DNA from 2 places in the Pseudoxanthomonas sp. Soil82 genome. Region 2 is predicted to be linked to the other one. Evidence: riboswitches for the same ligand, from Rfam matches in the RefSeq annotation. Region 2 holds a riboswitch; the other holds the start of a gene.
The links. Region 2 has a riboswitch for cobalamin ahead of ABKA19_RS01595 (ribonucleoside-diphosphate reductase subunit alpha). Riboswitches for the same ligand answer to the same signal wherever they lie in the genome.
Positions count from the first base shown of each region.

Region 1: another riboswitch for cobalamin. It lies ahead of btuB (TonB-dependent vitamin B12 receptor); the one in region 2 lies ahead of ABKA19_RS01595 (ribonucleoside-diphosphate reductase subunit alpha).

Region 1 is NZ_JBEAAK010000001.1:1,071,076-1,078,115, forward strand. It holds gene dinB (DNA polymerase IV) at 1-209, shown strand, start outside; gene ABKA19_RS04825 (DUF2218 domain-containing protein) at 360-647, opposite strand; gene btuB (TonB-dependent vitamin B12 receptor) at 909-2,765, opposite strand; cobalamin riboswitch at 2,888-3,129, opposite strand; gene ABKA19_RS04835 (TfoX/Sxy family protein) at 3,243-3,635, opposite strand; gene msrC (free L-methionine (R)-S-oxide reductase MsrC) at 3,632-4,117, opposite strand; gene ABKA19_RS04845 (TMEM175 family protein) at 4,216-4,950, shown strand; gene bioD (dethiobiotin synthase) at 4,943-5,611, shown strand; gene ABKA19_RS04855 (phasin family protein) at 5,773-6,162, opposite strand; gene queD (6-carboxytetrahydropterin synthase QueD) at 6,429-6,782, opposite strand; gene ABKA19_RS04865 (DEAD/DEAH box helicase) at 6,865-7,040, opposite strand, start outside.
Region 2 is NZ_JBEAAK010000001.1:358,905-365,944, reverse strand. It holds gene zapE (cell division protein ZapE) at 1-834, shown strand, start outside; gene ABKA19_RS01610 (hypothetical protein) at 844-1,068, opposite strand; gene ABKA19_RS01605 (DUF998 domain-containing protein) at 1,096-1,713, opposite strand; gene ABKA19_RS01600 (alpha/beta hydrolase) at 1,764-2,678, opposite strand; cobalamin riboswitch at 2,802-3,024, shown strand; gene ABKA19_RS01595 (ribonucleoside-diphosphate reductase subunit alpha) at 3,298-5,649, shown strand; gene ABKA19_RS01590 (hypothetical protein) at 5,705-5,929, shown strand; gene ABKA19_RS01585 (ribonucleotide-diphosphate reductase subunit beta) at 6,033-7,040, shown strand, end outside.

The DNA.
Region 1 (7,040 bases), 710 kb from region 2:
CGCAGTTCCGCATCCTGACCCGCAGCCTGACCCCGGACACGCCGCCGGATTCGGCGCAGGCGCTGGCCGGGATCGCACTGGCGCTGCGTGATCGCGTCGACCTGCCGCCATCGACGCGCTACCGGCTCGTCGGCGTCGGCCTGTCCGGGTTCCGGGACCCGGACGAGGCCGCACCGCAGGCCGACCTGTTCGACGCCGCGCTGTTGTAGGAGCCGATCCTTATCGGCGACCCGAGGCCGGCCGCAAGATAAGGCGTCGCCTGTCCGGTGGCGTCGGGTCGCCGATGAATCGGCTCCTACAGCAGGGCGTCGCGCTGCCTTGGGGGGGCGCCGGCACGGGGCCGCGTCCCGCATCCGCGATCACGCCTGCCAGTGGAATTCCAGCGTCTCGTCGCGGGCGAAGCGCTGCAGGTGCGATTCGACGACCTCGCGCAACCGCGCCATGCCGGCGCCGTCGTCGTGGACGAGCTTGATCAGCAGGGCGTCGCCGGCGACTTCGAAGTCCGCGCCGGCGGCTTCGGCGAAGGGGATGTGGGCGTGCGTGTCGCTGTCGCGGCGCACGTCGAACTTGTGTCGCCAGTGGTTGCTCAGGGTGCGCAGCAGGCGCGGCGCGTCGTTGGAGGCCACTAGGGCGCGGCTGGTCGGCATGGGTCGGGTATCCGTGGGGGACGGCCCGGCCAGTCTAGGCAACCTGCGGCGCGCGGCCGTGGCCACCGGCGGGATGATGCGTTCCCGGACCGCTGCGCCGGGGGGCGGCGCAGCGGTGGCGGCGTATGCGGCTGGGCAGGAGCCGGGGAGACCGGACATGCGTCCGTGGAGGAGCGCCCGCGATCCGCGCCCGCGGCCCGCAGGCGGGATCCCCGGTACTGGCGACGTCGCGTCGCCGGCAAGCCGGGCTCCTACGGGATTTCAGCCGCGCGGCTGCCAGCGCACGCTCAGCCCGTACTCGCGGCCGGGCTGGGCGTACCAGTCCACCAGCTGGTAGTCGCGGTCGAACAGGTTGGTCACCCGCGCCAGCACGGTCCAGTCGCTGCCCAACGCGTACTCGAAGCGCAGGTCCAGGGTCGCGTAGCCGCCCACGCGGACCAGGTTGGCTGCGTCGTCATAGCGGCTGCCGGCAGCGTTGAGCGTGGTGCCGAAGGCGAAATCGCCGAAGTCGCGGTCCAGGTCGATGCGGCCGGTGTCGCGCGCGCGCCGCGGCAGCAGGTTGCCGCGGTTGGCGCCTTCGGAGCGGTTGCGCGGATCGACGTGGCTGTACTGCGCGGCCAAGTCCCAGCCGGCCAGCGTCGTGCCCACGGTCAACTCGCCGCCACGCAGGCGCGCGGTGTCGATGTTGCCGGGCAGGAAAGTCGCCGAGTCGAAGCTGATCAGGTCGTCGACGCGGTTCTCGAACACGTCCAGCGTCCAGCGCCAGGCCTGCAGCTCCCCGGACAGGCCGATGTTGAGGCTCTTCGACTCTTCCGGCTGCAGTTCGGGGTTGCCGTAGTACGGGTAGTACAGGTCGTTGAAGCTCGGGGCGCGGAAGCCGGTGGAGTATCGGGTCGACAGCAGCATGCCGCCATCGAAGTGCCAGCCCCAACCGAGGTTGCCGGTGGTATGGCTGCCGAACTGCTCGTTGTCGTCGCTACGCAGGCCGGCCTGCAGCTGCTGCGCGCCGAAGCGGCCCTGGTACTCGGCGAACACGCCGGTGTTGTCGCGGCTGTCCACGTCGTAGGCGGTGCTGCCGGTGATGTGGTCATCCAGCCAGTCCACGCCGGCGGTCAGTGCCTGGCCTTCGCGCAGGATGAAGTCGCCCTGCAGCGCGGCCTGGTCGCGGCGGGTTTCCAGTCCGCCGACGAAGCCGGTGGCGCCATAGTCGTCCGAATCGTCATAGCTGCGGCCCACGGTGGCCTGGAGCGAACCTGCGGCCGACGGCGCGAAGCGCAGCTTGCCGGAGAACACCTGCTGGACGGTCTCGGAGTAGTTGGCCCAGCTGCCATCGTAGTGGTTGTAGCCTTCGGCGCGCAGTGCGCTGCCTTCCAGCGTCCAGGCATCACCGAGCTTGCCGCCGCCGCGCAGGCTGGCCGAGCGGTTGCGGTAGCCGTCGCGATCAGGCTCGTCGGCGAAGCAGCCGGCGCCCCAGCCGGCGGCGGTGCCCTCGCAGGCGTTGATGCCGTCGGTGCGCAGGAAGGCGACGTCGGCGCCGAACCAGCCGCGCTCGCCGCCCAGGCCCAGGCCGGCGCTGGCCTCGCGCAGGTGGTTGCTGCCGATGCCGGCCATCGCGCGCGGCTTCAGGCCGCCGGTGTCGCGGCGGGTGAAGATCTGGATCACGCCGCCGATCGCGTCGGCGCCGTAGAGGCTCGAATGCGGGCCGCGCACGATTTCGATCCGCTCGATCTGCTCGACCGGCAGGTCCTGCAGCGCGGGCAGGCCGGCGGTGGCCGAGCCGATGCGGACGCCGTCGACCAGGACCAGCAGCTGGTTGGAGCCGGCGCCGCGCAGGAACAGCGAGGTCTGCTTGCCCAGCCCGCCGGTGTTGGTCAGGTTGATGCCGGCGCGGCCGGCCAGCAGCTGCTGCAGCGAGGACGCCTGGCTGCGCTCGATCTCGGCGCGTCCGATCACCTGGGCCGGTGACAGGCTGTCGCGCAATGCGATCTGGGTCCGGGTCGCGGTGACCAGCACCTCGTCCAGGTCGGTGGCCGGGTCGGCGGCAAGGGCCGTGCCGGGGGCGAGCAGGGGCAGGGCCAGCGCCAGGGCGACGGCGGTGGTCAGCGGGCGGAACGTCATCGTGCAACTCCATGCGTGCGTGGCGCCGCACCCGGCGCCCGTGTGGGGAGTCGCGACAGGAGGATGCACGGGAGCGGACAGGCGCCAAGCGGCGTCGGCACGCCGCGACGCCCTCCGCATCGCAACCTGGGTCCTGCAAGGCCGGTCTCCGGGCTTGCGATCGGGAATCCGGCTTGGATTGCCGGATTCCAGCGGCGACGCCTTCCCGTGCAGGGCACAGTGGCGGATGTCGCGCGTTGCGGTCGCTTACCGTTGCGGGGGCAGCGCCGGCCTTGTCGAGGGTTCGCACCCGAAGACGCACCGGCTTCCCGTTTCAACCCTCCCCGCGTCCGCGCAGAGGGTCACCTTGCAGGCGGTGGATTGTATGCGATCGGCGTCGGCGCGCGGCGATGGCCCCCGACGGAGCCCTGCCGGCGGCGCCAGCGGCCGGAGGCGTGCGCCGCCACAGGCCTTGGCACGCAGGCGCGGATGCGCCGCTCAGGTGAAGCGGTTGCCGCCGTCGTCTTCGGCGGGGGGCGCTTCCGCGCCCGCGGCTGCTTCGGCGCCTTCGCCGTGGTCACCATAGAACGCGGTGGTCACCGGCCCGCCGACCGGGCGGCCACGAGGGGGCGGCAGGGCGGCGCTGGCGGTCTCCAGCTCGGCCAGCAACTGCTGCCGGCGCGGCTCGGGCACGTCGTGCCAATGGCAGTCCAGCAGCGCGCCTTCCAGCGCGTACAGCAGGTTGAGGCTGGGCTTGAAGCCGGCGCGCTTGACCTTGAGGAAGGCCTGCACGGCGCCCACCGCCACCAGGTCCTGCGCGCTGCGCAGGCCGACCTGGCGCAGCCAGGCCGCGCTCTTGGGTCCGATGTTGCGCAGCTCGGCGGTGCTCAACGCAGCGACTCGACGAAGGCGGCGGCGATCGCTTCCAGGCCTCGCTGGTCGTCGGCGTCGAAGCGGTCCGGCACCGGGCTGTCGAGGTCGAACACCCCGACCAGCCGGTCGCCGTCCAGCAGCGGCACCACCAGTTCCGAGCGCGAGGCGGAGTCGCAGGCGATATGCCCGGGGAAGGCGTGGACGTCGGCTACCCGCTGGGTCTGGCGACTGCTCGCGGCGGCACCGCACACGCCCTTGTCCAGCGGGATGCGGATGCACGCCGGCAGGCCCTGGAACGGCCCGACCACCAGCTCGGCGCCGTCGTAGAAATAGAAGCCGACCCAGTTCAATTGCGGGAGCGCATGAAACACCAGCGCCGACAGGTTGGCGGCGTTGGCGACCCGGTCGCGCTCGCCGTGCATCAGGCTGCGTGCCTGCTCGAGCAACTGTGCGTACTGGTCCGGCTTGCTGCCGGCCAGGGGGATGGCGGAAAAGGACATGCGGCCGATTCTACCCCCATGCCGGTCGAGGGCGCGGACGCCCGTCGCGGCGGCGCAATGCCGGATTTATGATTGCGCCCGATCACCAGGAGCGATGCATGGACCAACAGGCCACGCCCCCCGCCGGATGGCGCGGAGGAGGCGCCACGCGGCTGGAGGCGTTCGTCGATGCCGCCTTCGCCTTCGCCGTGACCCTGCTGGTGATTTCGGCCGACCGGGTCCCCGACAGCGTGCGCGCGCTGGTGCTGGCGCTCAAGCAGGTCCCCGCGTTCGCCGCCGGCTTCGCGCTGCTGGCGCTGTTCTGGTATGCGCACGTGCGCTGGAGCCGCCACTACCGCCTCGACGGCATGCTGGCCACGCTGCTGAGCCTGCTGCTGGTGTTCCTGGTGCTGGTGTACGTCTATCCGCTGCGCCTGTTGCTGGGTACCTTCTTCGCCTGGATCACCGCCGGCTGGTTGCCGATGCCGCTGTCCGACGTCGCCGGCGCGCCCCAGATCGCGTTCGTGTTCGTGTTCTACGGGCTGGCCTTCGCCTCGATGTCGGCGTGCATGGGCGGGTTGTACCTGCTGGCCTGGCGCCGGCGCCGGCAGCTGGCGCTGGATGCGGACCGGGCCGCCGACGCGATGGGCGAAGTCGCCGCGTACGGTTACTTCTGCGCGGTCGGCATGCTCTCGGCACTGGTGGCCATCGGCCTGCCGGAGGATGCGGTGCCGTGGCAGGTGGCGATCCCCGGCACCCTGTATTTCCTGCTCTCCCTGACCGGGCTGGTGCACGTGCTCGGGCGGCGACGCGCGCGGCGCCGCGTGGAGGCCGAGGGAGCCGCCGATGCGTAGCGTGTTTGTGACCGGCACCGATACCGGGGCGGGCAAGACCCTGGCCAGCTGCACGCTGTTGCATGCGCTGTGCGCGCGCGGCCATCGGGCCGTGGGCATGAAGCCGGTCGCCAGCGGTTGCGAACGCACCGCCGAAGGATGGCGCAATGCCGATGCGCTGGCGCTCTGGCAGGCGAGCCAGCCGCGCCCCGCCTATGCCGACCTCAACCCGTTCGCCCTGCCCGAACCGCTGGCGCCGGAACTGGCCGCGCGGGCGGCCGGCGTGCAGGTGGGCCTGGAACCGATCCTGGCCGCCTACGCGCGCCTGCAGGCGCAGGCCGACGCGGTGGTGGTCGAGGGCGTCGGCGGTTGGGCCGCGCCACTGGCGGCCACGATCGACCAGGCCGACCTGGTGCGCGCGCTGCGCCTGCCGGTGGTGCTGGTGGTGGGGATGCGGCTGGGGTGTCTCAACCATGCCCGCCTGACCGCCGCGGCGATCGCCGCCGAAGGCTGCGAGCTGGTGGGCTGGATCGCCAGCGGGGTGGATCCGGACATGGCGTGCCGGGAGGAAAACCTGGCCTTGCTCGACGCGCGACTCGGCGTGCCGCGTCTGGGCGACCTGCCGCCGGTACGCGATCCCGATCCCGCGGTCCTGGCCTCGCGGATCGTGCTGCCGCCGTAGCCGCGGTGGCGCGTCCGCGGGCAACGCGTGCCATGGCCGGCCGTGGCGTGATTCGCGGACAAAAAAGGCCCGGCAGCGGGAGGGAGCTGCCGGGCCTGGGTCTGCGCGGAGGGAGGGATCCGCGCAAATTTCGTAGAACTTGGAGCGTTGAAGCGGTCGGCTTAGCGCTTGGTCGCCTTGGCGACCTTGGCCACGGTGGCCTGGGCCTGCTCGGTGGCGGCCTCGAACTGGCTCTTGGCCAGCTGGCCGAGCACTTCGGAGGTCTTCAGGGTGAGGCCGAACACTTCCTGGCCTGCGGCGGCGACGCGCTCGGCGTTGTCGCGGGCCACCTGCAGGCCCTTCGGCACCAGGGTCTTGTACGACTCCAGGTCACGCGCTTCGACGAGCTCGCCGAGGAAGCTGGTGGTGGCGTCGACATTCTTCTCGAGCGTGCGCAGCTGCACGCCGAACATGGTCTCGGCGTTCTCCAGGGCCAGCCGGTTCATGCGCGCGGCGACCGCGGCGAACTGGTGGGTGTAGGCGCTGAACTGGTCGTTGAACTGGTAGGACATGGCGGACTCCGTTACGGATTTGCCTCTATGGTGCGATGCAGCATAGACCGTCTTTTGTTGCAATGCAACAACTTTCGGCAAGATTCTTTCGATCCTTCAGCAAGGTTCGATAAATCAGACAGATAGACGGTGGCTTGTGCCCATACGGCACCCGTCAGCGCACGGATCCGGGGCGGGGTGCGCCCGAAGACGCATCTGGGCGGCGAACAGGAGCTGGCGGGGCGTGGAAAGGCCCCTGAACAGGCCCCAGGGCGATGCAGCAGGTCTCAGCCGCGGTAGCGGCAGCCCGAGGTGCAGGTCTCGTGGACGACGACTTCGCTCAACAGCGGCAGGGCGGGCTTGAGCCGCTCCCAGATCCACGCGGCCAGGCGCTCGCTGGTGGGGTTGTCCAGGCCGTCGATGTCGTTGAGGTAGTGGTGGTCCAGCTGCTCGTAGAGCGGCTTGAACGCGGCCTTGATCTCGGCGAAGTCCATCACCCAGCCGGTGTGCGGGTCGACGTCCCCTGAGACGTGGATTTCCACCCGGAACGAATGCCCGTGCAGGCGCGCGCACTTGTGCCCGGCGGGGACGTGGGGCAGGCGGTGGGCCGCTTCCAGGGTGAAGACCTTGAAGATGTCCATGGCGTGGTCCGATGGATCGGGTGCAGGCGGGGGCGGTGCTACCGGGCCGGACGCAAGTCGGCCGGCCCGGGGCATGACGGTATCAGCGCTGCGCGTCGCGGCGCGGGCCACCGCCGCCGCGACGGCGGCCGTCGGCCGGCTTGCGTGCGCCTTCGCGCGGGCCGCCGTGCGTCTTGGCGCCGGCATGCGCATGGCGCTGGCCATCCCCGCCGCCGTGCGGACGCCGTCCGCGACCACCGCCCGGCTTGCGCGGCGCGC
Region 2 (7,040 bases):
GAGCAGAAGCGGCGCACGCATTTCCACCGGTTCATGCGCGGCGTGCACGAGCAGTTGCGCGAACACGCCGGGCAGTCCGATCCGCTGGCGAAGATCGCGCGCGAATGGCGCGAACGGCTGCGCGTGCTGGTGCTGGACGAGTTCTTCGTCACCGACATCGGCGACGCCATGCTGCTGGGCCGGCTGCTGGAGCGGCTGTTCGCCGAGGGCGTGACCCTGGTAACCACCTCCAACACCGCGCCGCAGAACCTGTATCGCGACGGCCTGCAGCGCGAGCGCTTCCTGCCGGCGATCGCCCAGCTGCGCGAACACTGCGTGGAGCTGGCCGCCGACGGCCGCGAGGACTACCGACTGCGCGCGCTGACCCGCTCGCCGGTGTACCGCACGCCGCTGGACGCCGGCAGCGAGGCCTGGCTGGCCGAGCGCTGGCAGGCGCTGGCCTCCGGTGCGCCGGCGCGCGACGGCAGCATCCGGATCGAGGGCCGTCGCATCGGCGTGCGCGGCCGCGGCCATGGCGCGGCCTGGTTCGACTTCACCGAGCTGTGCGAGGGACCACGCTCGACCGACGACTACATCGAGATCGCGCGCGAGTTCCAGATCGTGCTGCTCGGCGGCATCCCGCGCTTCGATGCGAACAGCGAGGATGCCGCGCGCCGCTTCGTCAACCTGGTCGACGAGTTCTACGACCGCCAGGTGACCCTGGTGTGCACCGCCGCCGCGCCGCCGGTGGCGCTGTACGAGGGCAAGCGCCTGGCCGGTGCGTTCGAACGCACCGCCTCGCGGCTGATCGAGATGCAGAGCGCGGAGTACCTGGCGCGCACGCACCGCGGCTGAGGCGGCGCGTCAGGGCAACGGACCCAGCCACCCGGTGATGACCGGATGCCGCGCACGGACCGCCGCGACCAGCAGGTCCAGCGCCAGCAGCGCGATGAGCCCCGCCCCGAGCCGCATCAGGCCGTCCCCGGCGATGGTCGCCACGTGCAAGGCGCTGGCGGCGAACGCCAGGCCGAGCACCAGCGCCAGCACGCGGCCCGCGGTTCGAAGCGTTCCCCGGGATGGCGGTGTCATGCGCGGCTCCATGTGGGCAGGGCGGGATCAGCGCCGCGGCGCGCGCCGCAGGTGCCATCCCGCCAGTCCCAGCCACGCCAGGTAGAGCGCGATCACGACCTTCTGCGATCCGCCCCGCGGCAGCGCCTTCCACAGCGCATGCAGCCACAGGCCGGCGAACGCCAGCGCGGCCAGGACCAGCAGCGGCCGGGCGACCGCACGCCAGTGCGGGTCGCGGTGCAGCGAGGCGGACTGCAAGAGCATCGCCGTGCCGACCAGCAGGAAGGCGGCAATCGCCGACACGCCATGGATGAACGCGCCGGCATCGCTGGCCGGGTACCCGGGACTGGCGCCGGGCCAGGTCGCGGTGACGGCGAGCGCCAGACCGCCCCCGACCAGCAGCACCGGCACCAGCGTGTAGCGCGCGGCGGGCACCAGCGAGCGTTGCAGGGCGGCGGCGAGCAGGACGGTCGCCATCGCCAGCCCGTAATAGGCCGCCTGCAGCCACGCACTGCCCGGACCGGCCAGGTAGAAGCTCAGCGGCGCCTGCCACCAGTCGTACTCCACGCGCACGGCCTGCACCCCGACGGCGCTGGCGCAGAACACCAGGACCAGGCCGAGGACGAGCGTGCCGAGGCGGGCGGGAGTCGAGGGTGGCGCGGACATGGGCGCAGTGTGGCCGATGCCGGCGCGCCGGGGGAGCGGAGACGCCGCGCTCAGCGCACCAGCGCGTCCAGCCAGCGGTCGACCGCGGCCGTGTAGTCCGAGGGCAGGCCTAGCTCGCGGTTGACCTGGCCGTGCGACAGCGCCTGCGGAAGCACCCGGACGGCCACGCCCAGGGTCGTGGCCCTGGCCTGGAAGGCCTGCGCCTGCGGGCAGGCGTCGTTGCGGCGGGTCGAACACACCACCAGCATGGACACGGCCTGCGCGGTGAGCTGGTGCTGCGGCGAGGCGGCGACCCAGTCGTCCGGATCGGGTCCGAACGCACGGTGGTACAGCGGCGGCAGGCGCGGGCGCCGCATCATGTCCGGCACATCCAGCACACCGCTGTCGAGCGAGACTACGCCGAGCGGCGGCGAGGCCCCGGCCTCGCTCCACAGCGATGGCGAAGCGCCCACCAGTGCGGCCAGGTGGGCGCCGGCCGAGTGCCCCATCAGCACCACGCGCGAGGGGTCGGCGCCCCAGTCCGGCGCGAGCCGCTGCACCCGGGCCAGCGCGCGCGCGACGTCGCGGGCCTGGTCGAGCGGCGCGGTGTCCGGGCGCATGCGGTAGTTGGTCGACACCAGCGCATACCCCTCCGGCAGCCACTTGCCGGCCTTGCCCTCGACCAGGCCGGGATTGTCCTTGTTGCCGTTGGCCCAGCCGCCGCCGTGCACGAGCAGGATCACCGGCGCGTCCCGCAGCGGTTGCGCCGGCAGGTAGGCGTCGAAGCGTTGCCTGGGATCGTCGCCGTAGGGGATGTCTCCCAGCACCCGGGCGCCGGTGGGCAGGTTGGGCGGTTGCGTGGCCGGTTCGCGGGAGGCCTGGCGCGCCTGCTGCAGGGGCTCCCGCCAGCCCTGGGCGGACGCATCGCCAGCTCCCAAAACAACGACAAACAGGGCGGCGGACAGGCGCGCGAGGATGTTCGGCATGGCTCCAGCTCCGTTCGGGGACACGCTGGGAAACGCGGTGGACAGGCCCGGGTTGACCGTCGCCGGCGCCGGATGTAAAGCATGGTCGACACCACATCGCGTATTGACGGGCTGGCGGTCCCACAATATCTTGTGGTTGTCGGTTCCGGCGGCCCGCTCGCCACCGGATCAAAAGGGAAGCCGGTGACGCGCCTCGCGCCAGTCCGGCACTGCCCCGCAGCGGTAATTGGGAACGAACCCGCCATCGAGCACTGGGGCCTGGCCCCGGGAAGCGGCGGAAGTAGGAGGACGGCCCCGGCCCTCCACGCCCATGAGTCCGAAGACCTGCCGACAGCCGCGCGATGCACACCGCGCGGTGCCGGCCGCGGAGTCTCCGGGGGGAGATGGCTGGCGACGCAGGGCCAGTCCGCAGTCCGCCTGCCGGTTCTCGCCTCCTGCGACGCCGCTTTTCCATCCTCCGGATCCACCGGCCATCCGCTGCCCCGCGAGGGATGGGGCCGCCGCGTGCGCCACGCATGGAGGAGCAACCGTGAGCCAGACCGATACCGCCGTCGCCGGCGCCGCCGCCGCGTCCCCGGACGACGCATTCCAGCTGACCCCGCCGCCGACGGCCACCGCGATGAGCGTGACCAAGCGCAACGGCGGCCGCGAGCCGGTGGACCTGAACAAGATCGTGCGCGCGGTGCAGCGCAGCTGCGAGGGCCTGCATGCGGTCGACCCGATGCGGGTGGCCACGCGCACCATCTCCGGCCTGTACGACGGCGCCAGTACCCGCGAACTGGACGAACTGTCGATCCGCACCGCCGCGCTGCTCACCGGCGAGGAGCCCGAGTACAGCCGCCTGGCCGCGCGCCTGCTGGCCGCCTACATCGCCAAGGAGGTCACCGGCCAGGAGATCCATGCGTTCTCGCAGTCGGTGGCCCGTGGCCACGAGGTCGGGCTGATCAACGACCGCCTCCTCGGCTTCGTCCAGACCAACGCGCGCAAGCTCAACGACGCGCTCGACCCCTCCCTGGACCTGGGCTTCGACTACTTCGGCCTGCGCACGCTCTATGACCGCTACCTGCTGCGCCATCCGCACACGCGCAAGGTGATCGAGACCCCGCAGCAGTTCTTCCTGCGCATCTCCTGTGCGCTGAGCGAGGACGTGCCCGAGGCGCTGGCGCTGTACCGGCGCATGGGCCAGCTCGACTACCTGCCGTCCTCGCCGACGCTGTTCAACAGCGGCACCACCCACGAGCAGCTGTCCTCGTGCTTCCTGCTCGATTCGCCGCAGGACACGCTGGAGTCGATCTACGCCAGGTACGGCGACATCGCCCAGCTGTCCAAGTTCAGCGGCGGCATCGGCGTCAGCTACAGCCGGGTGCGCTCGCGCGGCTCGCTGATCCGCTCCACCAACGGCCACAGCAACGGCATCGTGCCGTGGCTGAAGACGCTCGACTCCTCGGTCGCGGCGGTCAACCAGGGCGGAAAGCGCAAGGGCGCCGCCTGCGTCTACCTGGAAACCTGGCACGCGGACATCGAGGATTTCCTCGAGCTGCGCGACAACACTGGCGACGAGGCCCGGCGCACCCACAACCTCAACCTGGCCAACTGGGTGCCGGACCTGTTCATGCAGCGGGTGGAGGCCGACCAGGAATGGTCGCTGTTCGACCCGCGCGTGGTGCCGGAGCTGGTCGACCTGTACGGCGAGGACTTCGAGCAGGCCTACCTGCAGGCCGAGGCGCAGGGCAAGGCGGTCAGGACGTTGCCGGCACGCAAGCTCTATGCACGGATGATGCGCACCCTGGCCGAGACCGGCAACGGCTGGATGACCTTCAAGGACAAGTGCAACCGCGCCAGCAACCAGACCCTGCGCAGCGGCAACGTGATCCACCTGTCCAACCTGTGCACCGAGATCCTGGAGGTCACTTCGGCCGAAGAAACCGCGGTGTGCAACCTGGGTTCGATCAACCTGGCCAACCACTTCGACGACGACGGCCCCGCCGGCACCGGCACGTTCGACTTCGACAAGCTGGCCGAGACCGTGCGCCTGGCCGTGCGCCAGCTCGACCGGGTGATCGACCTGAACTTCTACCCGATCGAGACCGCGCGCCGCGGCAACCTGCGCTGGCGGCCGGTCGGGCTGGGCTGCATGGGCCTGCAGGACGTGTTCTTCCGCCTGCGCCTGCCGTTCGACAGCGAGCAGGCCCGGGCGCTGTCGGCGAAGATCGCAGAGACCATCTACTTCCATGCGCTGGAAACCTCGGTCGAACTGGCGCAGGAGCGCGGCCGGCATCCGTCGTTCGCCGATACGCGGGCGGCGAACGGCGAGTTGCAGTTCGACGCCTGGGGCGTGGTGCCGGAGGACGTGGAGCGCTGGGACGCGCTGCGCGAGCGCATCCGCGAGCACGGCCTGCGCAACTCGCTGCTGGTCGCCATCGCCCCGACCGCCACCATCGCCTCGATCGCCGGCTGCTACGAGTGCGTCGAGCCGCAGGTGTCGAACCTGTTCAAGCGCGAGACGCTGTCGGGCGACTTCCTGCAGGTCAACCGCTACCTGGTCGCCGAGCTGAAGAAGCTCGGGCTGTGGACCGACGAGGTGCGCGACGCGATCAAGCTGGCCGAGGGCTCGATCCAGGGCGTGGCGCAGATCCCCGAAGCGCTGCGCCAGGTCTACCGCACCGCCTGGGAGCTGCCGATGCGCGCGCTGATCGACATGGCCGCCGGCCGCGGCGCGTTCATCGACCAGTCCGCCTCGCTCAACCTGTTCATGGAAAGCCCGAACATCGGCGCGATGTCGTCGATGTACATGTACGCCTGGAAGCAGGGCATCAAGACCACCTACTACCTGCGCTCGCGGCCGGCCACGAGGATCGCCAAGACCACCGTCGGCCACGCGACGTCGGCGGCGCCGAAGCCGGACTACAACCCGGCCGAAGCGGTGGCCTGCTCGCTGGAGAACCCGGAGGCGTGCGAGGCCTGCCAGTAGCCAGACGGCGGGTCGCCGCGAGGCCGCCCGCCCTGGCAAGGAGAGGAGAACGGCGATGAAGCGGTACGCCAACCATTCCGGCGACTCGGGCGTGGAGGCCTACCGGACCACCGCGGGCTCCATCTTCGTCCGCTTCCGCAACCGACCCGAACCCTACGAGTACCGCAGCACCGGCCGCGCCGGCCCGGAAAAGGTCGCGCGGATGAAAGCCCTGGCCGCGGCCGGCCGGGGCCTGGCCACCTACATCAGCCGGTACGCGCACGACGACTTCGAGCGCTGACCGCCACACCGTCCCCTGGAGCAGGCAGGACGCGGGAACAGGATGTTCCGGGCACAAGGACGTGCCGACCCGCGCCGCCTCCCAACGCACCGAGACCCGCACCATGTCCACCCATCGCCAGCTCCTGCTCGACCCCGGCTTCGAACTGACCCTGCGGCCGATGCGCTACCCGCAGTTCTACGACATGTACCGCGACGCGATCAAAAACACCTGGACGGTGGAGGAGATCAATTTCCAGATCGACATCTCCGACCTGCACGCGAAGATGACGCCGGCCGACCGGCACCTGATCCACCGCCTGGTCGCGTTCTTCGCCACCGGCGATTCGATCGTGTCCAACAACCTGGTGCTGAACCTCTACCAGCACCTCAACGCGCCCGAGGCGCGGATGTACCTGTCGCGCCAGCTCTACGAGGAGGCGCTGCACGTGCAGTTCTACCTGACCCTGCTCGACAACTACCTGCCCGACCCGGGCGAGCGCGCCAAGGCCTTCGCCGCGGTGGAGAACATCCCGTCGATCAAGAAGAAGGCCGACTTCTGCTTCAAGTGGATCGATTCGATCCACGGCCTGCGCAGGATCGAAACCCGCGAGCAGCGCCGCCAGTTCCTGCTCAACCAGATCTGCTTCGCCGCCTGCATCGAGGGGCTGTTCTTCTTCGCCGCCTTCGCCTACGTCTACTACTTCCGCTCGCGCGGCCTGCTGCCGGGCCTGGCATCGGGCACCAACTGGGTGTTCCGCGACGAGAGCTGCCACATGGAGTTCGCCTTCGAATGCGTGCGCACGGTGCGCGAGGAGGAGCCTGACCTGTTCGACGAGGCCATGCAGCGGCAGGTGTACGACATGCTGGACGAGGCGATCGAATGCGAGCTGCAGTTCGCCGAGGACGTGCTGTCCGGCGGCGTCGCCGGCATCTCCACCCGCGACATGCGCCAGTACCTGCAGCACTGCGCCGACAACCACTTCGCCAAGCTGGGCATGGCGCGCCGCTACCACGCACGCAACCCGCTGCCGTTCATGGAGCTGCAGGACGTGCAGGAACTGACCAACTTCTTCGAGCGACGCGTCTCGGCCTACCAGGTCGGCGTGCAGGGCGAGGTGGGGTTCGACCAC